Regions from separate parts of the Micromonospora sp. LOL_021 genome, predicted to be linked through region 2. Evidence: riboswitches for the same ligand, from Rfam matches in the RefSeq annotation. Region 2 holds a riboswitch; each other region holds the start of a gene.
What was found. A riboswitch is a leader RNA that binds a small molecule or an ion and turns the genes downstream of it on or off. The one in region 2 is predicted to bind cobalamin.
Positions count from the first base shown of each region.

Region 1 (7,652 bases), on a different contig from region 2:
TGCCGCCGTACCGGCCGCGCGGCCGGCGTGGCCGCTCAGCTCGTCGAGCGCGACCTTGACGCGTTTGCGGGTCAGCCCCGGCTCATGGGCGAGCTGCGCGCTGCTGCGGGCATCCGAACATGGTCAACGTCCGGTGGCCGTGATCCGGGGCAGGCGCACGTTCGGGGGCGTCGCTTGTCGGCCGCCGGATCGCGGCGGCCGACAAGCGACGGCACCACGCGGGTCAGGGCGTCGAGGCAGACCTTCCCCAGCGAGGGGCGGCGAACCACAGCCCGGCGAGCCGGTCCGGGGGTGCTGCCAGGCCCGGCCCGCCGGCCGCGATCCACTCGACGACACTCGACAGTGACGTCTCGTCGAGCACGCCGCCGAGCCACACCGGGCGGGCGCCCAGTCGGCGGGCCAGCGCGGCCGGCTGCACCACCACCACGTTGGACCGGTCACAGGCGTTGAGGCAGTCGGACACCCGTACCGACCCGGCGGCGCGCAGGACGTCGAGCTGCCGGTCGTGGTCGACGTCCGGGTGTTTGCGGCGGGTGCCGCAACAGCAGCCCCGGCAGACGGTCACCCGGACGGAGTGCCTGGGTGCCGCGCCCGCCGCGCCGTCCTCCGCCGTCACGCGACGTTGGCGAGCGTGGTCCGCCGATCACCGGTCCGGGCCGGGGTGAGCAGCAGTCCGAACACCACCCCGAGGACCGTCCACATCGTGGCGAGCTGCGCCAGCGAGGCGAGTCGGAACTCCCACAGCAGCGCCGCCGGGATGTCGGCGGGCACGTCGACCCCGGTGGCCGGCCAGAGCGCCAGCAGCAGGGCGTACCCGACGACGGCCAGCGCCGCCGCGACCACCGTCCGGTAGGGTGCCGGCCGCGCCCAGCCGGCCAGCCGTCGGTGGGCCAGCAGCGCCAGCCAGCTGACGGCGGCTGCGGCGATGATGAACGACAGGTACTGTCCGGTGCGTTGGTTGACGGTGTCCGGGTCGCCGACACCCGGCGGGTTGGCCGGGAAGTGGATCGCCGGTAGCAGCGCCACCACGACGAAGCCGAGCCCGGCGAGCAGCCCCACCCGGCGGAAGTCGTCACGGCCGGGCAGCAGGTGCCGGGTCGCCGCGAAGACCACGGCGACGATCAACGCCAGGCACAGCGCCACCGCGACGGTGGCGACCAGCCCACCGAAGACCTGCATGGCCCGACCGACCAACTCCTCGTCGTGGCTGTGTCCGGCCGTCCCGGTCGCCGCGCGGGCCTCCTCGACGACCAGCGCAGACTCGATCTGCGGTTCGACGATCAGCAGGGCCGCCACCGCGCCCGTCACGCCGGCGGCCGCACCGGCGAGCAGGCCGCGGCTCAGCACCGTGCTGAACGGGTAGGTGCTCACGGAGCTGACCCCCGCTCAGTGGCACGGGACGCCGAGGGCGTGCCGGCCGTCGTGGGTGAACTCGTGCACGAACTCGGCGGCACCGGCCAGCACCAGCCCGTTGTCCTGCGCGACCAGGTAGATGACGACCGCCGCGACGGCGGCCAGCAACCAACCGACGAGCGGTACGCGGATGGCGGTGGTGGTGACGTCTCCGCCGACAGAAGGTGCAGTCATGCCAGGAAATCCTCTCGTCCATGCCTCGTGGCGATGCGGTGCATGCCACGGCCGGTCTCCTGGCTCCCGGATCGTCGCGGCCGTCCCGCCTTCCCGGACGTCGTCGGCCCAGTGGCTTGGTGGAACGGACACTTCCCGGTCACAGTGGCGAGGACCACGCCGGACTCACACCGGCTTCCCGAACACCGTGGCCTGCGCAGCGTACCGCCGTCGTGACCGCCCGGGCAATGGCTGCGGCCGTGGCAGGTACCGGGACCGGCGCCACATTGACGGTGGACCTTCGGTGGGGGAGCATGACCGGCACGAGCGGTGCGCGGAGGAACCCGGTGCGAATCCGGGGCGGTCCCGCCACTGTGACCGGTGAGTCGCATCCCCATGAGACAGCCACTGCCCCGATGGCGGGAAGGCTCGGGACGCGATGTCGATCCGGCAGCCAGGAGACTCCGGCCGCTCGCTGGTCCACCGGTACGCGGGCGTGGACACCCGCGGGAGGGATTCACCATGCACACCTGTCGGCCCCTGCCATGACGCCGTACCCGTTCACCGCCGTCGTCGGCCTGCCCGACCTGCGGCAGGCACTGTTGCTCGCCGCGGTGCACCCCGGCATCGGCGGAGTGCTCATCCGGGGTGAGAAGGGCACTGCAAAGTCGACGATCGTCCGCGCGCTGGCCGGGCTGCTACCGGAGGTCGACCGGGTGCTCGGCTGCCGGTTCGGCTGCGACCCGGCGGCCCCGGACCCAATCTGCCCGGACGGGCCGCACACCGCGCCGGTGACCGCACGCGGCGGCCCGGCCGCCCTGGTCGAGTTGCCGGTCGGCGCCACTGAGGACCGGGTCGTCGGCACCCTCGACATTCAGCGGGTGCTCAGCGCCGGCGTGAAGGCGTACGAGCCGGGGCTGCTCGCCGCCGCGCACCGGGGCCTGCTCTACGTCGATGAGGTCAACCTGTTGCCGGACCATCTGGTGGACCTGCTGCTGGACGCGGCGGCGATGGGCCGGGCGCACGTCGAACGCGACGGGGTGTCGGTCAGCCACGCCGCCCGGTTCCTGCTGGTCGGCACGATGAACCCGGAGGAGGGCGAGCCGCGTCCACAGTTGCTGGACCGCTTCGGGCTGATGGTGTCGGTGGCCGCGCCGACCGAGGTGGCCGACCGGGCCGAGGTGGTGCGCCGGCGGCTCGCGTACGAGACCGACCCGGTGGCGTTCGCGGACCGCTGGCGGTCCGCCGACAACCAGCTCGCACTGCGGGTACGCGACGCGCGGGCGGCCCTGCCCGCGGTCACGCTGCCCGATGCCGAGATCGACCGGATCGCCCGGATCTGCCTGGCGTACCAGGTGGACGGTATGCGGGCCGACATCGTGATGGCCCGCGCCGCCGTCGCGCTGGCCGCCTGGCGCGGTCAGACGGCGGTCACCGCCGCCGAGGTCGCCGACGCGGCCAGGCTGGCGCTGCCGCACCGGCGGCGCCGTGACCCGCTCGACCCGCCCGGCGCTGACGAGCAGCGCCTCGACGAGGTGCTGCGTGACGAGTGCAGCGACGACGACCCCGACCCTCCGCTCCCGCCGGGTCCGCCACCACCGGACGGCGGCCTGCCGCAGGGTCCGCCACCACCGGACGGCGGCCCGTCACCCGGCCCGCCCGAGTCCGACGGCGGCCCGCTTTCCGAGCCAGCTACGCCGGACGCCGGTGGGCCGGCGGCCGGTGCCGAGCAGCCGGACGGCGTACCGCCGGACGGTCCGGCTCCGGCGGCGGCCGGGCCCGCGTACCGGCCCCGGACACTGCGCCTACCCGGGCTCGGTGCCGGCGCGACGCCCGGCCGACGTTCGGCGGCCCACGCCGACCGGGGCCGAGTGGTCGGTGCCGGATCACCGACCGGACGGCCGTCGACGGTGCATCTACCGGCCACGGTGCGCGCCGCCGCGTCCCGGGGCGCCCGCCGGATCACCCCCGCCGACCTGCGCCAGGCCCGCTACGTCGGCCAGGAGGCGAACCTGATCCTGTTCGTGGTCGACGCCTCCGGGTCGATGGCGGCCCGGCAGCGAATGACCGTGGTCAAGACCGCCGTGCTGTCGCTGCTGCGCGACGCCTACCACCGGCGGGACCGGATCGGGATGATTACCTTCCGGGGTGCCGCCGCCGACGTGGTGCTGCCGCCGACCAGCAGCCACGAGGTGGCCGTCGCCAAGCTCGCGCAGCTGCGCACCGGTGGCCGTACCCCGATCGCCGCCGGGCTACGGGCCGCCGCGGCCACCGTCGCCGCCGAGCGCCGCCGCGACCCACGTCGCCGGCCGCTGGTGCTGCTGGTCACCGACGGGCGGTCGACCAGCGGGCCGGATCCGATAGCCCTGGCGCCGCTGCTCGCCGGCACCGCGATGGTGGTGCTCGACTGCGAGTCCGGTCCGGTGCGACTGGGCCTGGCCCGGCGGCTCGCCACCGGCTTCGACGCCGAATGGCTGCCGCTGGAGGCGCTGTCGGCGGTGGTGCCGCAGCCGGGCGCCGTCACCCGGGCGATCGCGACGAACCGGGCCGGCGCCCCGAGCCGGGCCGGCCTCGCCGCCGGGAGGGCCGCCTGATGCCACAGGGCAGACCGGAACACGTCCCCGACGACGGGCTGACCACCCGGGCCCGGCGCCGTCAGCCGGTGCTCGCGGTGCACACCGGACCAGGTAAGGGCAAGTCGACCGCGGCCTTCGGGATGGCGTTGCGGGCCTGGTCGGCCGGCTGGCCGGTGGTCGTCTACCAGTTCGTCAAGTCGCCGAAGTGGAAGGTCGGTGAGGAGGCGGCCCTGCGTACCCTCGGCGAGTCCGGCCGGGGTGCCCCGGTCACCTGGCACAAGATGGGGGAAGGCTGGTCCTGGATTCAGCGCCCGGGCACCGAGCGTGATCACGCCGCCGAAGCCGCCGAGGGCTGGGCCCAGATTCGCCGAGATCTGGCCGCCGAGGCGTACCGATTCTACGTGCTGGACGAATTCACCTACCCGATCAAGTGGGGCTGGATCGACGTCGCGGAGGTGGTGTCGGTGCTGCGGGACCGGCCCGGCAGTCAGCACGTGGTGGTCACCGGCCGGGACGCCGCCCCGGAGTTGATCGACCTCGCCGACCTGGTGACCGAGATGACCAAGGTCAAGCATCCGATGGACGCCGGCCGCAAGGGCCAGCAGGGCATCGAGTGGTAGCCGTACCCCGGGTGGTGATCGCCGCACCCGGCTCCGGGCACGGCAAGACCACGGTGGCCACCGGCCTGCTCGCCGCCTACGCGGCCCGGGGTGTCCGGGTCGCCGGCTTCAAAGTCGGCCCGGACTACATCGACCCCGGCTACCACGCGCTCGCCGCCGGCCGGCCCGGCCGCAACCTGGACCCGGTGCTGGTCGGTGAGGAGCGCGTCGCGCCACTGTTCGCCCACGGCGCCGCTGGGGCCGACCTCGCGGTCATCGAGGGCGTGATGGGGCTCTACGACGGCCGAGTCGGCGGCGCCGACATCGGCTCCACCGCCCAGGTCGCAGCGCTGCTGGCCGCCCCGGTGCTGCTGGTCGTCGACGCGGCCGGGCAGAGCCGGTCGATCGCCGCACTGGTGCACGGGTTCCGGTCGTTCGGTCAGATCCACATCGCCGGGGTGATCCTCAACCGGGTCGGCTCCGACCGGCACGAGCAGGTGCTGCGGGACGCCTGTGAGGAGGTCGGCGCCCCGGTACTCGGGGTGCTGCGTCGGCATCCGTCGGTCGACACCCCGTCGCGGCATCTGGGTCTGGTGCCGGCGGTGGAACGCGCCGTCGAGGCGCGTACGGCGGTCGGGTCGCTGGCGGAGCTCATCGCCGAGTCGGTGGATCTCGCCGCGGTGGCGGCGGTGGCGGGTGCCGTGCCCCCGCTGACAGTCGGACCCTGGTCGCCGGCGGCCGCCGTGCGGCAGTCGGACGCCGGTCCCGGCGAGGACGCGCCAGGAGCGGCGAGCGGTGACCGGCCGGTGGTCGCCGTCGCCGGTGGACCGGCGTTCAGCTTCGGCTATCCGGAGACCGTCGAGCTGCTGACGGCCGCCGGCGCGGAGGTACGGACCGTCGATCCGGTCCACGACGAGGGGCTGCCCGCGGCGACCGCAGCGTTGGTCGTCGGCGGCGGCTTTCCCGAGGTGTACGCCGCAGAGCTGGCCGCGAACGCCGGGCTGCGGCGGCAGGTGGCGGCGTTGGCGGCCGCCGGTGCGCCGATCGTCGCCGAGTGCGCCGGTCTGCTGTGGCTGTGCCGCACCCTCGACGAGGCACCGATGTGCGGGGTGCTGCCGGCGGACGCGCGAATGACGTCCCGGTTGACGCTCGGCTACCGCGACGCGGTGGCGCTGTCCGACAGTGTGCTGGCGCCGGAGGGGGCCCGGCTGACCGGCCACGAGTTCCACCGTACCGAGGTGACACCGCGGGCCGGCGCGGCACCGGCCTGGGGGTGGCGTGGCGCGGCACCGGAGGGTTTCGTCGCCGGTGGCGTGCACGCGTCGTATCTGCACCTGCACTGGGCGGCCCGGCCGCTGATCGCGACCCGGCTGGTCACGGCCGCGCGGCGGGCGGTGTCAGTCCCGCGGCAGGCTGGCGGTGAACATGGCGATCAGCCGTTCGTAGCTCTCCGTCACGTCCTCGGGCAGGCCGAAGCCGCCGTCGATTTCCAGGCAGACGAAGCCGTACATCATCGCTCGTAGGCAGCGGGTGGCGTGCACCGCCGCCGACCGCTGGAGTCCGTAGCCGCGCAGCACGGCCAGGAACACCTCCAATAGCCTGGTTCCTTCGGCGACGGTCACCGGGTCGCGGATCGGGTCGGCGGGCATCGCCGCCCACCGGGCAGGATGCCGGCGGACGTAGTCCCGGCTGGCGCGCATCAGGGCGGCGACGGCCGCGTCCCGGCTGAGGCCGAGGGTGTGGCGGGTGAGTTCGTCGGCGAACTCACCGACGAGCCGGGCACCGATGAGCGCCCGCAGCTCGGTGAGGCCTCCGGTGACGTGCTTGTAGAGCGACGGTGTGGCGACCCCGACCCGACCGGCCACCGCGTTGAGCGACAGCGCGTCGAGTCCTTGCTCATCGATGAGGGCGATCGCGGCGTCGACCAGGCCGTCCCGGGTGAGCCCCGCTCTAGGCACGTCGGCTGCCGGATCGCGTCGGCTGGCTACATGTCATAACGTTTAAGCTAATGTCGTTAGCTTGGTTCGTCAAGTCGGCCTGGATCGTCCGGCCGGGCTCGGGCCGCCTGCCGACGCGGGCTGCGGCAGTATGGAGCGCATGTGCCGAAGCATCAAGACGCTCCGCGAGCCGTACACCGTCGATGTGACCGACGCCGACATCGAGGCCGCCGCGCTGCAGTATGTCCGGAAGATCTCCGGTTTCCGGCAACCGGCCGCCCACAACGCGGAGGCGTTCGACGCCGCCGTGGCGGCCGTCGCCGCCGCCAGCCGCGAACTGCTGGATCGTCTGGTGGTCCGCGCCCCGGCGGCCCGGTAGGCCACGGCCGCGCCGTGACCAGTCACGGTCATCGGCGCCGACCCACCGATGCCCCGGTTGGGTGGGGGGATCTGACTGTCTGCGATTTCTGTGAGGATCCTTAATAGAAACTTGAGGTTCCGGACAGATCCGTCGACCATCCACGCACGTATGGCCCGGTAGCTGCGTTCGGGCAGCGGCTACCGAGAGGAGTGGTGCATGTACGGTTGGGATATCAGGAGTGGGCGGGCGCGCAAGGTCTTCGTCGGGGTGGCGGCGGCAGCCCTGCTCGGCGGCGGACTGGCCGTCGGCACCGGGCTCGGCAACGCCGGGGAGAACTGCGACGGCCTCGACGCCGCACTGCGGAACAACTTGACCTTCATCGCCGAGCAGCGGGCCAACCCGGACGCCCTGTCCAACGACCGGATCGCCAACCGGCAGGCCGTGGTCGACCTGATCGAGCAGCGGCGGGCCGCCGCCGGCTGCACGGCCGACGTGGGCGTCGGCGCCGCCGTGCCGGTCGCAACGCCCGCGCCGGAGCAGCCCGACGGTACGGGCGACGCCGCCGCACCGGACACCGGGGCACCCGGCGAGGTCGTCTGCGCGGGATCGACGG
Region 1 covers NZ_JBHMIN010000018.1:75,124-82,775, forward strand. The annotation lists gene ACFHWT_RS14420 (hypothetical protein) at 224-565, opposite strand; gene ACFHWT_RS14425 (CbtA family protein) at 613-1,371, opposite strand; gene ACFHWT_RS14430 (CbtB domain-containing protein) at 1,387-1,587, opposite strand; cobalamin riboswitch at 1,619-1,792, opposite strand; cobalamin riboswitch at 1,904-2,031, shown strand; gene ACFHWT_RS14435 (VWA domain-containing protein) at 2,112-4,160, shown strand; gene cobO (cob(I)yrinic acid a,c-diamide adenosyltransferase) at 4,160-4,762, shown strand; gene ACFHWT_RS14445 (cobyrinate a,c-diamide synthase) at 4,756-6,264, shown strand; partial or broken gene ACFHWT_RS14450 (TetR/AcrR family transcriptional regulator) at 6,223-6,699, opposite strand; gene ACFHWT_RS14455 (DUF2277 family protein) at 6,839-7,057, shown strand; gene ACFHWT_RS14460 (hypothetical protein) at 7,256-7,652, shown strand, end outside.
Region 1: linked by a shared signal. The riboswitch ahead of ACFHWT_RS14430 (CbtB domain-containing protein) and the one ahead of ACFHWT_RS28055 (ribonucleoside-diphosphate reductase subunit alpha) in region 2 are both predicted to bind cobalamin.

Region 2 (7,652 bases):
GGATGTCGCCACCGCTGGTGATCACCCGGGCCCAGGCGCAGGCCGGTCTGCGGCTGTTCGGCGCGGCCGTCGCCGAGGTCGCCGCCGACATGCAGGCCGCCGGCAACGGAAAGGTCGAAGCCGGCGGGGCGGTCGCAGCCGGCGGGGCCGTCGCCGTACCGGGATGAGCCACGTCTTCGGCCGGGTGTCCGACGACGCGCCACGGATCGCCTCGGCGTCCGGCGCGCAGCTGTGGGACACCACCGGCAAGCGCTACCTCGACGCGGCCGCCGGGGCGATCGTCGTCGGCATCGGCCACGGCGTCACCGAGGTGGTCCGGGCGCAGGCCGAGCAGGCCGGCGCGGTCGCGTACGCGCACGGCTCGATGTTCCGCGCCGACGTGCTGGAGGAGTACGCCGCCGAGCTCGCGGCCGTACTGCCGATGGACGATCCGTTGGTCTTCCCGGTCTCCGGCGGCAGCGAGGCGGTGGAGACCGCGCTGAAGATGGCCCGCGCCTACCACCTGGCCCGGGGCGAGGACCGGCACCTCGTCGTCGGCCGGGTCGGCTCCTACCACGGTAACTCCCGGGGCGCGTTGGACGTCTCCGGCCGGGCCGGGCTGCGTGCGCCGTACCTGCCGTGGCTGGGGCAGGCGGTGCACACCTCGACCCCGTACGAGTACCGCTGCCCGTTCCCGGACACCCATCCGGTCGGCTGCGGGGCGCGGCACGCGGCGGCGCTGGCCGAACTGTGCCGGGCCCGGCCGGTCGCGGCGTTCATCGCCGAGCCGATCGCCGGGGCCGGGCTGGGCGCCTGCGTCCCGCCGGACGACTACTGGCCGGCCGTCGCCGAGGTCTGCCGCCGGTACGGGGTGCTGCTCATCGCCGACGAGGTAATGACCGGCTTCGGCCGCACCGGCACCTGGTTCGGCATCGACCACTGGGGGGTACGCCCGGACATCCTGGTCGCGGCGAAGGGAGCCAGCTCGGGCTACTGGCCGCTGGGGCTGGCCGTCGCCGCCGGCCCGGTGCACGGCACGATCGCGCGCACCGGTTTCACCCACGGCTTCACCTACTCGCACCACCTGGTCGGCGCGGCCACCGGCCGGGCGGTGCTGCGGGTGCTGCGCGAGCGCGACCTCGTCGCGGCCGGCCGGCGGGCCGGCGAGTCGCTGCGCCGGGCCCTGCGCCGGGAGCTGGCCGACTCACCGTACGTCGGGGACGTCCGCGGTCGCGGTCTGCTGGTCGGCGTCGAACTGGTAGCCGACCGGCAGACCGCGCGGCCGTTCGGCCGTACCTCCCGGGTCGCCGAACGGGTCGTCGCCGCCGCCCGGCACGCCGGTCTGCTGCTCTACAGCGGAACCGGCTGCGCCGACGGCGTCGACGGTGACGTGATCCTGCTCGGCCCGCCGCTGGTCGTCTCCGCCGACGAGGTCGAGGAGATCGCGGTGGGCACGGCGGCGGCGATCCGCGCCGTCACCGAGCCGGCCGCAGCGGGGTAGCCGGTCGCGGCGGGCCGGGCGGGGACGCGGGTCAGAAGTCGTCGTCGAAGGTCACCGAGCCGGTCACCCCGACCTGGTACGCCGACACCCGCCGCTCGAAGAAGTTGGACAGCTCCTGCACGTCCTGCAGCTCCATGAACGCGAACGGGTTCTTCGACCCGTACATCGGTTCGATGCCGAGCACCGCGAGCCGCCGGTCGGCGACGTGCTGCAGATACTCCCGCATGTCGGCCAACGACATCCCGGACACGCCCTGGTCGAGCAGGTCCGCAGCGAACTGCACCTCGCACTCCACCGCCTCGGCCAACATCTCCTTGACCTGCTGCTGCATCTCGGCGTCGAACAGGTCCGGCTCCTCGGCGCGGACCGTGTCCACCACGTCGAAGGCGAACGCCATGTGCATCGACTCGTCGCGGAACACCCAGTTGGTGCCCGAGGCGAGACCGTGCAGCAGACCCCGGGAACGCAGGAAGTACACGTACGCGAAGGCGCCGTAGAAGAACAGCCCCTCGATGCAGGCGGCGAAGCAGATCAGGTTGAGCAGGAAGGCCCGCCGGTCGGCGCGGGTACGCAGCTCCCGCAACTCGAAGATGGAGTCGATCCATCTGAAGCAGAACTCGGCCTTACGGGCGATCGACGGGATGTTCTCCACCGCCGCGAACGCCGCGAACCGCTCCCGCTCGTCCGGCACGTAGGTGTCCAGCAGGTTCAGGTAGAACTGGACGTGCACCGCCTCCTCGAACAGTTGCCGGGACAGGTAGAGCCGGCCCTCCGGGGAGTTGACGTGCTGGTAGAGGTTGAGCACCAGGTTGTTCGCGACGATGGTGTCGCCGGTGGCGAAGAACGCGACCAGCCGGGACACCAGGTGCTGCTCGGCCGGCGACAGTTTGGCCAGGTCCGGCAGGTCGGAGTGCAGGTCGACCTCCTCCACCGTCCAGGTGTTCTTGATCGCGTCCCGGAACCGGTCGAAGAACTGCGGATACCGCATCGGCCGCAGGGTCAGGTCCATGCCGGGGTCGAGCAGCAGCTGCCGCCGACCGGCGCCGGTCGTGGCGTCGCTGGCGGCGTTGCTGGTGGCGGTGGCGGTCGCGGTGGCGTTGCTGGTTTCGGAGACGGTGGTCACTGGCAGGCCTCACAGGTTTCGGGGTTTTCCAGGGAGCAGGCCAACGCCTCGTCGTCGCCGGCCGCGACGACCGGCCTGACGGTCGGCGTGGCGGCCGGTGCGATGCCGACGGTGGCCTGCTGGATCCGGGTCGCCGGACGCGACCGCAGGTAGTAGGTGGTCTTCAGCCCGGACTTCCAGGCGTACAGGTACATCGAGGAGAGCTTGCCGATGGTCGGTGCGCTGAGAAACAGGTTCAGCGACTGCGACTGGTCGACGTACGGGGCGCGGGCGGCGGCCAGGTCGATCAGTGCCCGTTGCGGCAGCTCCCATGCGGTACGGAACAGCTCCCGCACGTCGGCGGGCAGGTCCGTGAGGCCCTGCACCGACCCCTCGGCCCGCTTGATCTGCTCCCGGACCGGCGCCGTCCACAGCCCGCGCGCCTTCAGCTCGCCGACCAGGTAGGTGTTGATCTGCAGGAACTCCCCGGACATGGTTTCGCGTTTGAACAGGTTGGACACCTGCGGCTCGATGCACTCGTAGCAGCCGGCGATCGAGGCGATCGTCGCGGTCGGCGCGATCGCGACCAGCAGCGAGTTCCGCAGACCGTGTGCGGCGATCGTCGACCGCAGCCGGGCCCACCGCTCGGGCTGGCCCGGCTCGGCACCCCACAGGTCCGGGTGCAGCTCGCCCCGGGCGGCCCGGGTCTCGGCGTACGCCGGATGCGGGCCGAACCGTTCGGCGAGCCCGGCGGAGGTCTCCAGCGCGGTCAGGAAGATCTCCTCCTGGACGCGGGTGGACAGCTCCCGGGCCGGCGCCGAGTCGAACGGCAGCCGCAGCGTGAAGAACGCGTCCTGCAGGCCCATCAGCCCCAGCCCGACCGGTCGCCAGCGCGGGTTCGACGCCGCCGCCTGCGCCGCCGGGTAGTAGTTGATGTCGATCACCCGGTCGAGGAACACCACGGCGGTACGGACCGTGGCGCGCAGCTTGTCCCAGTCGACGCCGTCGGCGGTGACGTGCGCGCCGAGGTTGACCGACCCGAGGTTGCACACGGCGGTCTCGGTGTCGCTGTTGACCTCGAGGATCTCGGTGCACAGATTGGACAGGTGGATCGTGTTGCCCGGCTCGCCGGTCTGGTTGGACATCCGGTTCGCGGCGTCCTTGAACGTCATCCAGCCGTTGCCGGTCTGCGCCAGGGTGCGCATCATCCGCCCGTACAGGTCGCGGGCCTTGACCGTCCGGACCGCCTTCTTCTCCGCCGCCCGGTACGCCTCGTCGAACGCCTCGCCATACAGGTCGGGCAGCTCGGGTGCGTCGGACGGGTCGATCAGCGACCAGTCGGCGTCCGCCTCGACCCGCCGCATGAACTCGTCCGGGATCCAGTTGGCCAGGTTGAGGTTGTGGGTGCGCCGGGCGTCCTCGCCGGTGTTGTCCCGCAGCTCCAGGAACTCCTCGACGTCCGGGTGCCACGGCTCCAGGTAGACGCAGGCGGCGCCCTTGCGGCGGCCGCCCTGGTTGACCGCCGCGACCCCGGCGTCGAGCGTCTTGAGGAACGGCACGATGCCGTTGGACTTGCCGTTGGTGCCCCGGATCAGCGCGCCCCGGCCGCGGATCCGCGACCAGGAGATGCCGATCCCGCCGGAGAACTTCGACAGCTTCGCCACCTGGTGGTAACGCTCGTAGATCGAGTCGAGCTCGTCACGCGGCGAGTCCACCAGGAAGCAGGACGACATCTGGGTGTGCCGGGTGCCCGAGTTGAACAGGGTCGGTGAGCTGGGCAAATAGGCCAGGCTGGAGATCAGCCGATAGAAGTCGATCGCCTCGGCCGGCGTCTGGGACAGCCCGCACGCCACCCGCAGCAGCCAGTACTGTGGCGTCTCCACCACCAGCCGGGTCTGCGGATGCCGCAGCAGGTAGCGGTCGGCCACCGTTCGCAGCCCGAAGTACTCGAAGCGCAGGTCGCCGTCGACGTCGACGGCGTCGTCGAGTTTGCGGGCGTTGCGGGCCACGAAGGCCGCGGTGTCGTCGGCGATCAGCCCGAGTCCGTGGGCGTAGCGGATCGACTGGCTGAAGCTGGCCACCTGCTGGCCGCGGACCTCCTTGTCCACGTAGGCGGCGAGCAGCCGGGCCGCCAGCTTCGAGTACTGCGGCTCCTCGCCGATCAGCTCCGCCGCCGTCTGGATGGACAGCTTGTCCAGCTCGGCGGTTGTCGCCCCGTCGTACAGTCCGCTGATCGTCCGGGTCGCCACCCGCAGCGGGTCGACCTCGGTCAGGTCGGCGACCCAGTGTTCGACCGCCTTGACGATCTTGTTGACGTCCACCGGTTCGGTGTCGCCGTTGCGCTTGCGTACCTGCATCGGTTCCCCTTGTCGTGCCTGTCCACCGGTCGAGGACACGCGGGGAGGACGCCACCGGTCGCCCACCTGGCGGTCTGCTCCGCCGGTGTGAACCGGTCGTCGGCGTCGGCCGTCCCGCGCGGCCTTCGACCACCGCACGCGACGCGTGCGGCACGCTGGCAGGTCTTCGGACTCGTGGGCGTCGTGCTCGTACCTACTGGCCGTCGCTTCCCGGACCCACCACGGGTCCAGTGCTCGGTGACGGCGGTCGTTCCCACTCACCGCTGCGGGGCAGTCCCGGACTCACACCGGGTTCCCTCTTGCCTCGACCACCGCCGAGGGGCGGCCGAACCAGCTGCGGGGTACACCATATATGGGTGCGAGCCAGAAGACGCAACACCAGATACTGTGTTCGGCGTGTCGCGGCATCGGATCGCACCGGGTACGAGGAGGAGGGGTCCGTCGGGTGAGAAGCGTGCTATGGGGTCTGTACGGGGCGGTGCTCGGCACCCTGCTCGTCGGCGTCGTCGGGGTGCTCAGCATCCAGGCGACCGGGCTGCGGGCCGGTGTGGTGTTCGACCTGAACAACGCCCTGGCCGGGATCACCTCGCCCGGTACGCCGTACCTGCCGATGCTCGGGATCGCGGCGGTGAGCAGCCTGGCCGTCTGGGCGCTGACCGTCGGACCCCGGCGACGGCCCCGACGGTGCCGGGTGGGCCTGGTCGTCGGCTTCAGCGTGTCGACCGTGGCGCTGATCGCCCTGTCGTTCGTCATCGCACCGGACATCGACGCGCAGCGCGAACTGCTGCTGGGCGTCATGCCGGGCTGGCAGGGCTGGATCCATAAGGGAGGCGGCGAATCCGCCGTACACCTGTTGCTGATCCTGGCGATCGGTTCGCTGTGGCTCAATCCGGGTCGACGATCGGACCGGCCGACCGGTGCCAGCGGGGGCGACGCGGCGACCAGCGGAGGAGGTGGCGCCGAGCCCGTCATCGACCTCGGCCGGCGCTGATCCGGCCGGTGCGGACCCGGCCGGCGAGTAGCGCGGCGCCGGCCAGCACTGCGGCGTTGCCGAGCCGGGCGGTACGCACCGGCAGCCGGTCGATCCCGGGCAGCGCCGCCGCGTGCAGCGCGGCGCGCACGTCGGCGACGAACCGGTCGCCGAGTCCGACGACGCCACCGCCGAGGACGACCACCTCGGGATCGAGCAGGTTGGCGGCGGTTGCCAGCCCTTCGCCCAGCACCCGGGCGGCCAGGTCGGTCACCTCGACCGCCACCGGATCACCGCCGGCAGCCGCCGCCGCGACCTCCTCCAGGGGCGGTGCCGCGCCGCGACCGGTCCGGGCCGCGTACTCGGCGGCGATCGCCGGGCCGGCCGCGTACGCCTCGACGTGGTCGACCGCGCCGCAACCGCAACGTCGGCCGAGGTGCCGGGCGGCCGGCAGATGCCCGACGCTGCCGGCGAACCCGTGCCGGCCCACCACCACGTCGCCGCCGACCACGATCGCGCCGCCGATGCCGGTGCCGGCGGCGACGACGAGCGCGTCCCGGGCGTCGGCGGCGGCGCCGCACCATGCCTCACCGGCGGCCATCGCGTGTACGTCGTTGCACACCACGACCGGCAGGCCGAGGGCGGCGGTGAACGCTGCCCGCACGTCGGTGCCCCGCCAGCCGGGCAGGGTGTCGGTGGCGTGGGTGACCCGACCCGCCGGGTCGACGGCGCCAGCGGTGCCGACCCCGCAGGCGACCGGGGTCCCAGCCGCGTCCCGCCCGACCTGACGGGCCAAATCGATCGCGGCGGCGAGTACCGCGGCGGCGCCCTCGGCGGCCGGCGTCGGCACCCGGCGCAGTGGGCCGACAGCGCCGTCGACGCCGACGAGCGCGGCGGCGATCTTCGTGCCTCCGATGTCGACACCGATGGTGACCGGGCCGTCGGTGCCGGCCATGGCTGCCGCCATCAGTGCTGCCCAGCCAGGCTGGCCGAACTGTCTGCGCTGGCGGCACCGGCCGGGCCGGTCGGGCGTGGAGCGGCTGCGGCGAGGCCCCGGGTCAACGCGACCGGGTCGGTGATCGCGGTTCCGACGACCGTCGCGTACGCCCCTGCGGCGAACGCGGCACGCACCTGGTCGGGGGTGGCGAACCGACCCTCGGCGACGGTCCGGACCCCGGCGGCGGTGAGCGCCGCGACGAGGTCGAGATCGGGAGCCTCCTGCCGTGGGCTGTCCGGGGTGTACCCGGACAGTGTGGTGGCCACCAGGTCCGCGCCGGCCGCCCAGGCGGCGGTGCCCTGGTCGACGGTTGCCACGTCGGCCATCACGGGCAGGCCGAGCTGCCCGTGGACGCGGGCGACCAGGGCGTCAACCGGCAGCTCGCCCCGTCCGGTGGCCTCGACGGCGACGACGTCGGCACCGGCGGCGGCGAGCGCCTCGACCAGCTCCCAGCGTGGGGTGATCAGGTCGCGGTCGGCGGCCCGCTCCTTGTGCAGCGCGATCACCGGAAGGTCCACGGCGGACTTCACCGCCCGTACGTCGTCGGGGTGGTTGACCCGTACGGCGGCGGCACCACCGAGGGCGGCGCACTCGGCGAGCCGGGCGATGACCGACGGTACCCGCAGCGGATGCCCCTCGGGGGCCTGACAGGAGACCACCAGGCCGCCGACGATCGCCGCCACCGGGTCCAGCCGCGGGGCGGCCGGGTCCTGCGGAGGCGCCGCCGGGTCGTGCGGCGGGGTCAC
Region 2 covers NZ_JBHMIN010000065.1:12,343-19,994, reverse strand. The annotation lists gene ACFHWT_RS28070 (aminotransferase class III-fold pyridoxal phosphate-dependent enzyme) at 1-167, shown strand, start outside; gene ACFHWT_RS28065 (aspartate aminotransferase family protein) at 164-1,480, shown strand; gene ACFHWT_RS28060 (ribonucleotide-diphosphate reductase subunit beta) at 1,512-2,603, opposite strand; gene ACFHWT_RS28055 (ribonucleoside-diphosphate reductase subunit alpha) at 2,600-4,939, opposite strand; cobalamin riboswitch at 5,079-5,289, opposite strand; gene ACFHWT_RS28050 (hypothetical protein) at 5,385-5,930, shown strand; gene ACFHWT_RS28045 (ROK family protein) at 5,908-6,876, opposite strand; gene ACFHWT_RS28040 (N-acetylmannosamine-6-phosphate 2-epimerase) at 6,876-7,652, opposite strand, start outside.

Region 3 (7,652 bases), on a different contig from region 2:
CCCACCCGGGGTCAGCTCCACCCCGTCGACCCGTGCCGTGCCGGACATCGCCAGCAGGGCGTACTCGAAATCGTCGCGCAGCGTCAGCGCGACGGGCGCATCGGTGCCGATGTCGACCTGTGCTCCGACGATCGGGCTGGCCATCTCGGCCGGGCTCCGGACACCGGCGTACTCGCCGACCACCACCGTGATCCGCGCGTCACCGGCACCCACCTGCGGCAACGCGGCATGATGCGCGAACCGAGGCTCGCCGTACCTGGCCGACTCGGGCAACGCCACCCACAGCTGCAGCCCGTGCATCACCGGTGGATGGGCCGGCGGCGACTGCTCCGAGTGGGCGATGCCGTGCCCGGCGGTCATCAGGTTGAGCTGCCCCGGCACGATCGACTGCACGCTGCCCAGGCTGTCCCGGTGCAGGATCTCACCGTCGACCAGCCAGGTCACCGTCTGCAGCCCGGTATGCGGGTGCGGCGGGATCTGCATGCCGGGCCGCCCGGCCACGTCGTCGGGCCCGAAGTGGTCCACGAAGCACCAGGCGCCGACCATCCGCCGGGGCCGCTGCGGCAGCAGCCGGCGGACCGTCGTGAAGCGGCCCAGCGGCACGTCGTGACCGGGCAGCAGCACGCTCTCCGGTTGCGCGCCGGCGACCGTCGTCCCGTCGTACCGGATGCTCCCCGACGCCGCCGCACTCATGCCTCGACCTTACGCGCGGCACCGCCGACGCGCCCGGTCGACCGCACCGCACCGTCCAGGTCACCCGGCCCGGTCCTCCAGGTCGCCCTCGGTGCGCAGGAACACCTCCCGCAGCCCGTCCAGCACCGCCGGGTCGGGATACCCCCACAGTTTGCGGTCGGCCGCCTCCAGCAGCCGCTCGGTGATCCCGTGCAGTGCCCACGGGTTCGACTCGGCCAGGAACCGCTGGTTGACCTCGTCGAGCACGTACGTCTCGGCCAGCTTGTCGTACATCCAGTCGGCCACCACCCCGGCGGTGGCGTCGTAGCCGAACAGGTAGTCGACCGTGGCGGCCAGCTCGAACGCGCCCTTGTAGCCGTGCCGGCGCATCGCCGCCAGCCAGCGCGGGTTCACCACCCGGGCCCGGAAGATCCGGGCGGTCTCCTCGTGCAGGGCGCGGGTCCGCACCGCCTCCGGACGGGTGCTGTCGCCGACGTAGGCCGCCGGGGCCGACCCGGTCAACGCCCGTACCGTGGCGATCATCCCACCGTGGTATTGGAAGTAGTCGTCGGAGTCGGCGATGTCATGCTCTCGGGTGTCGATGTTCTTCGCCGCGACCGCGATTCGCCGGTACGCCGACTCCATCTGCTCGCGGGCCGGCGCGCCGTCAAGATCGCGGCCGTAGGCGTAGCCACCCCAGACCGCGTACACCTCGGCCAGGTCGGCGTCGTCACGCCAGTTGCGGCTGTCGATCAGCTGCAGCAGCCCGGCACCGTACGTCCCCGGCTTGGAGCCGAAGATCCGCATGGTGGCCCGCCGGGTGTCGCCGTGGGTGGCCAGGTCGGCGCGGGCGTGTGCGGCGACGAAGTTCACCTCGTCGGGCTCGTCGAGGGCCGCGACCAGTCGGACCGCGTCGTCCAACATGGCCACCACGTGCGGGAACGCGTCGCGGAAGAAGCCCGAGATCCGTACCGTCACGTCAATGCGGGGTCGGCCCAGCTCCGCCGCCGGGATCACCGTGACGCCGGTCACCCGCCGCGACGCCTCGTCCCACACCGGCCGTACGCCGAGCAGCGCCAGCACCTCGGCGATGTCGTCGCCGGAGGTCCGCATCGCCGACGTGCCCCACACCGACAGTCCCACCGAACGGGGCCAGTCATCGGTGTCGGCCCGGTAGCGGGCCAGCAGCGACTCCGCCATCGCCTGCCCGGTCTCCCAGGCCAGCCTGCTCGGCACCGCCTTCGGATCCACCGAGTAGAAGTTGCGCCCGGTCGGCAGCACGTTGATCAACCCGCGCAGCGGTGACCCGCTCGGCCCGGCCGGCACGTACCCGCCGGCCAGCGCGTGCGCGACGTGGGTCAGCTCGTCGGTGGTGCGGGCCAGCCGGGGCACCACCTCGGTCGCCGCGAAGCGCAGGATCCGGGTGACCAGCGCGGCCCGCTCGTCGTCGCCGAGCACGCCCGTGGCGACGTCGGCGGAGGCGTCCGGCCGCCAACCATGCTCCTCCATCGCCGCGACCAGCTTCCGGGCGGTCGCCTCGGCGGCGTCGGTGCCGTCGCGGTCGGTGCCGGACTCGTCCAGGCCCAGCGCCTCCCGCAGGCCCGGCAGCGCCGCGACCTGCCCGGCCCACATCTGCCGGGCCCGCAACATCGCCAGCACCAGGTCGACCCGGGCCGCGCCGGCCGGTGCCGCGCCGAGCACGTGCAGTCCGTCGCGGATCTGCACGTCCTTGACCTCGCAGAGCCAGCCGTCGACGTGCAGCAGGAAGTCGTCGAACTCGGCGTCGTGCGGCCGGTCGTCCAGACCGAGGTCGTGGTCGAGCCGGGCGGCCTGGATCAGCGTCCAGATCTGCGCCCGGATCGCCGGCAGTTTCGCCGGGTCCAGGGCGGCGATGTTCGCGTGCTCGTCGAGCAGCTGCTCCAGCCGGGCGATGTCGCCGTAACTGTCCGCCCGGGCCATCGGCGGCACCAGATGGTCGATCAGGGTGGCGTGCGCCCGGCGTTTGGCCTGGGTGCCCTCGCCAGGGTCGTTGACCAGGAACGGGTAGATCAGCGGCAGGTCACCGAGGGCGGCGTCCGGCCCGCAGGCGGCGCTGAGCCCGACCGTCTTGCCCGGCAGCCACTCCAGGTTGCCGTGCTTGCCGACGTGCACCACGGCGTGCGCGCCGAAGCCGTGCTCCAGCCACCGGTACGCGGCCAGGTAGTGGTGGCTCGGCGGCAGGTCCGGGTCGTGGTAGATGGCCACCGGGTTGGCCCCGAAGCCGCGTGGCGGCTGCACCAGCAGCACGATGTTGCCGGCGCGTAGTGCGGCCAGCACGATCTCGCCGTCCGGATTCCGGGACCGGTCGACGTACAGCTCGCCCGGTGGCGGACCCCAGTGCCGTTCGACCTGTTCGCGCAGCTGCGCCGGGAACTCGGCGTACCAGCGGCGGTAGTCGGCGGCCGGGATGCGCACCGGGTTGCCGGCCAGCTGCTCCTCGGTCAGCCAGTCCGGGTCCTGCCCGCCGGCGGCGATCAGCGCGTGCATCAACGCGTCACCGTCGCCGTCGGCCAGGCCGGGGACCGCGTCGGGGCTGTCGGGTGGCCCGACGTCGTAGCCGGCGTCGCGCAACGTCCCGAGCAGCGCCAGGACGCTGGCGGGGGTGTCGAGCCCGACCGCGTTGCCGATTCGGGCGTGCTTCGTCGGGTACGCCGACAGCAGCACCGCGATCCGTTTGTCACCGGCCGCGACGTGCCGCAGCGCGCCGTGGCGGACCGCGATCCCGGCCACCCGGGCGGCCCGCTGCGGGTCGGCGACGTAGACAGACAGTCCGTCGGCGTCGATCTCCTTGAACGAGAACGGCACGGTGATCAGCCGGCCGTCGAACTCGGGGATGGCCACCTGGGTCGCCGCGTCCAACGGGGACAGCCCGTCGTCGGTGGCCGCCCAGGTCTGACGGGAGCTGGTCAGGCAGAGTCCCTGCAGGATCGGCACGTCCAGCTCGGCGAGGGCGCCGACGTCCCAGGCGTCGTCGTCGCCCCCGGCACCGGCGGTCGCCGGTCGGGTCCCGCCGGCAGCCAGCACCGTCACCACCAGGGCGTCGGCCTGACCCAGGGTGGCCAGCAGCTGCGGGTCGGCCGAGCGCAGCGAGGCGCAGTAGACCGGCAGCGCCCGGCCGCCGGCGGCGTCGACCGCGTCGCACAGCGCGTGCACGAAGCCGGTGTTGCCGGCCAGGTGATGTGCCCGGTAGTAGAGCACCGCCACGGTCGGCCGCACCGGTCCGTCCGGCGCGCTCGCGCGCTCCAACACGCCCCACTCCGGGGCCGGCCGTGGCGCGGCGAAGCCGTGCCCGGTGAGCAGCACCGTGTCGGACAGGAAACGGTGCAGTTCGGCGAGGTTCGCCGGCCCGCCGTGGGCCAGATAGGCGTGCGCCTCGGCGGCCACCCCGGCGGGTACGGTGGACAGCTCCATCAGGGCGGCGTCCGGGGCCTGCTCACCGCTGAGCACCACCACCGGACGGGGTCCGGCCAGCAGCGCGTCCAGCCCGTCCGGCCAGGCTCGGCGGCCGCCGAGCAGCCGGACCACCATGAGGTCGACGCCGGACAGCAGCTGTGGAAGGTCGTCGACCGACAGCCGGGCCGGGTTTGCCAGGCGCCAGTCGGCACCGCTGGCTCGTCCACTCAGCAGATCAGTATCTGAAGTGGACAAAAGTAGCATCATCGGACGCCCGGTCCTCCCTCGGGGTCCGCGCCCCGGGTCGTCGGTCGCGGCGACCGGAGTCTCCTGGCTCCCGGATCAACGCTCGCCCCGGCCTTCCGGCACCCGACTGAGGGGACCGTGGCCGTCGGTGGGGTCTGCTCCCCGGTGACAGTGGCGGGACCGCACCGGATTCACACCGGACTTCCTCCACTTGTCGCCGCGTCTGGCTACGAACACTGTCACGACCGGCGGACGTTTCGTCAAGGTGTGATGTATTCGCCGTGCGGCGGCCGCCGTCCGGAGACGACCCGTAGTATCCGCCGAGTGCCCGCCTTGCCATCGCCGCCCGCCCGGGGCGCACCCGATGCCTGCCCCGGCGCCCTGCACCTGCACCCGGCCGCCGACGGCCTGCTGGCCCGGATCCGCTGCCCCGGAGGGCTGCTCACCGCCGTCCAGCTACGCCTGCTGGCCGCCGTCGCCCGCGACCACGGTGATGGACATCTCGAACTGACCAGCCGGGCGAACGTCCAGCTACGCGCGGTCGCGGCCACCGCCACCGGACCACTCGCCGCCCGGCTGCGTGCGGCCGGGCTGCTACCGTCGACCGCGCACGAACGGGTCCGCAACATCCTCGGCTCCGCCCTCGCTGACATCGACTCCCCGGCGGCCTGGGACGTCGGGGCGCAGGTCCGCGCCCTCGACGCGGCGATCTGCGCGGAGCCGGACCTGGCCCGGCTCTCCGGGCGGTTCCTCTTCGCCGTCGACGACGGCGGAGGCGACACCGTCACGGCCCGAGCCGACGTCGGTCTGCTGCCCGGACCGGACGACGACGTGGCCGTGCTGCTCGCCGGTGCCGACCACGGGCTGCGGGCCGGGCCCGCCGACGCGGCACGGGCCGCGGTCGCCGCCGCCCGTGCCTTCCTGGACGATCCGGACGCGGCGGCCGGCAGCGCGTGGCGCCTCGATGATCTGACTCCGGCTGGGCTGGACCGCGTCGTGACCCGGGCCGGCACCGCACCCGGGGTGCGGCGTACCGCGCGGCGGTGGCAACAACCGCCGCCGGCCGCCGGCCCCGCCGTGCCGGTCGGGGTGCGGCACCGCCCCGACGGCGACTTCGCGCTGGTCGTGGCGATCCCGTTGGGACGGTTGACGGTCGACCAGGCCGACCTGCTCGCGGCCGCGTCGCCGCAGCTGCGGATCACGCCCTGGCGGGGAGTGGTGCTGCCCCGGGTGACCGACCCCGCCGGTTGGGCGGACCGGTTCACCCGCGCCGGGCTGGTCACCGACCCCGGCTCGCCGTGGCTCGGAGTGACCGCCTGCGCCGGGCTGCCGGGCTGCGCCCGGTCGCGGGCCGACGTGCGCGCCGAGGCGGCAGCGACGCACGCCGGGCGGCCGGCCCCGACCGGCGGTGTGCATCCATCACTGGGGCGTCGTCCCCACCTACCGGTGCACTGGATCGGCTGTGAGCGTGGTTGCGGCACTCCGGCCGGGCCGGTGGTCCGGGTGACCGCCACCGGTGCCGGGTACCAGATCGACGCCCCCGACCGGACCAGAGTCCACCTCCCGACCGGGGCCGCCCTCGGCGCGGCCGTCCAGACCGCACGTGAGGAGCCATGATGGAGCATGTCCGCGACGCGGCCGAGATCTACCGGCAGTCGTTCGCCACCATCCGTGCCGAGACCGATTTGAGCCGACTCACCGCCGAGCAGGCCCGGGTCGCGGTGCGGATGATCCACTCCTGCGGGATGGTCGACCTGGTCGACGACCTGGTCTTCTCGGCGCGGGTGGTGGCCGCCGCCCAGGGCGCGCTGCGGGCCGGCGCGCCGATCCTCTGCGACGCCACCATGGTCGCCGCCGGCGTCACCCGGCGCCGGCTGCCGGCCGACAACCCGGTGCTGTGCACCCTGACCGACCCCCGGGTGCCCGAGCTGGCCGACCGGCTGTGCACCACCCGCAGCGCTGCGGCCGTCGAGCTGTGGGTCGACCGCCTCGACGGCGCGGTGGTCGCCGTCGGCAACGCACCGACCGCGCTGTTCCGGCTGTTGGAACTGGTCGACGCCGGTGCCGGCCGCCCGGCGGCGGTGCTCGGTGTACCGGTCGGTTTCATCGGCGCTGCCGAATCCAAACAGGCCTTGATCAACCATGGTGGACTGGAACACCTGGTGGTCCGGGGACGACGCGGCGGCAGCGCGATGGCCGCCGCCGCACTCAACGCGATCGCCAACGACGACGAGGGACAGGTGGGGCGTTGAACGCGGGTCGCGGCGGAGCAGGTCAGCTGTACGGCGTCGGGCTCGGCCCGGGCGACCCGGAACTGATCACCGTGAAGGCGGCCCGGCTGATCACCGCCGCCGACGTGATCGTGCACCACAGTGCCCGGCACGGTCGCAGCGTCGCCCGGTCCATCGCCGAGCCGTACCTGCGCGCGGGACAGATCGAGGAGGCGTTGGTCTACCCGGTGACCACCGAGCGCAGCACCCACCCCGGCGGCTACCGGGCGGCGATGGACGAGTTCTACGCCGACTGCGCGCGACGGCTCGCCGCCCATCTCGACGCCGGTCGGACCGTGGTCGTGCTCGCCGAGGGCGACCCGCTGTTCTACGGCTCCTACATGCACCTGCACAAGCGGCTGGCCGACCGGTACCCGACCGAGGTGGTGCCCGGGGTCACCTCGATGAGCGGGGCGGCCGCCGCACTCGGCCGGCCGTTGGTGGAGGCCGACGAGGTGCTCACCGTCCTGCCCGGCACCCTCGACGGCGGGGAGTTGACCCGGCGGCTGGCCGAGACCGACGCCGCCGCCGTGCTCAAGCTGGGTCGGACCTTCCCGGCGGTACGCGACGCGATGGCCGCCGCCGGCCGACTCGACGACGCCTGGTACATCGAACGGGCCAGCACCGGTGGGCAGCGCGTCGCGCCGCTGGCCGACGTCGACCCGGCTACGGTGCCGTACTTCTCCCTGGCGTTGCTGGCCAGCCGGCGCGGTGGCGCCGTCGCGGCGAGCACCGCCGAGACTGACCGGTCCGGCCGGGGAGAGGTGGTGGTGGTCGGCCTCGGACCGGCCGGCCGGGACTGGATCACCCCGCAGGCCCAGGCCGCTCTCGCGGCCGCCGACGACCTGGTCGGATACGGACCGTACCTGGCCCGGGTGCCGGCCAACCCCCGGCAACGCCGGCATCCGTCGGACAACCAGGTCGAGGCGCAGCGAGCCGCGCACGCGCTTCGGCTGGCGGCCGACGGAGCCCGGGTCGCGGTGGTCTCCTCCGGCGATCCCGGGGTGTTCGCGATGGCCACGGCGGTGTTGG
Region 3 covers NZ_JBHMIN010000018.1:86,543-94,194, forward strand. The annotation lists gene ACFHWT_RS14500 (pirin family protein) at 1-693, opposite strand, end outside; gene cobN (cobaltochelatase subunit CobN) at 754-4,371, opposite strand; cobalamin riboswitch at 4,428-4,558, opposite strand; gene ACFHWT_RS14510 (precorrin-3B synthase) at 4,675-5,967, shown strand; gene ACFHWT_RS14515 (precorrin-8X methylmutase) at 5,964-6,602, shown strand; gene ACFHWT_RS14520 (precorrin-2 C(20)-methyltransferase) at 6,599-7,652, shown strand, end outside.
Region 3: linked by a shared signal. The riboswitch ahead of cobN (cobaltochelatase subunit CobN) and the one ahead of ACFHWT_RS28055 (ribonucleoside-diphosphate reductase subunit alpha) in region 2 are both predicted to bind cobalamin.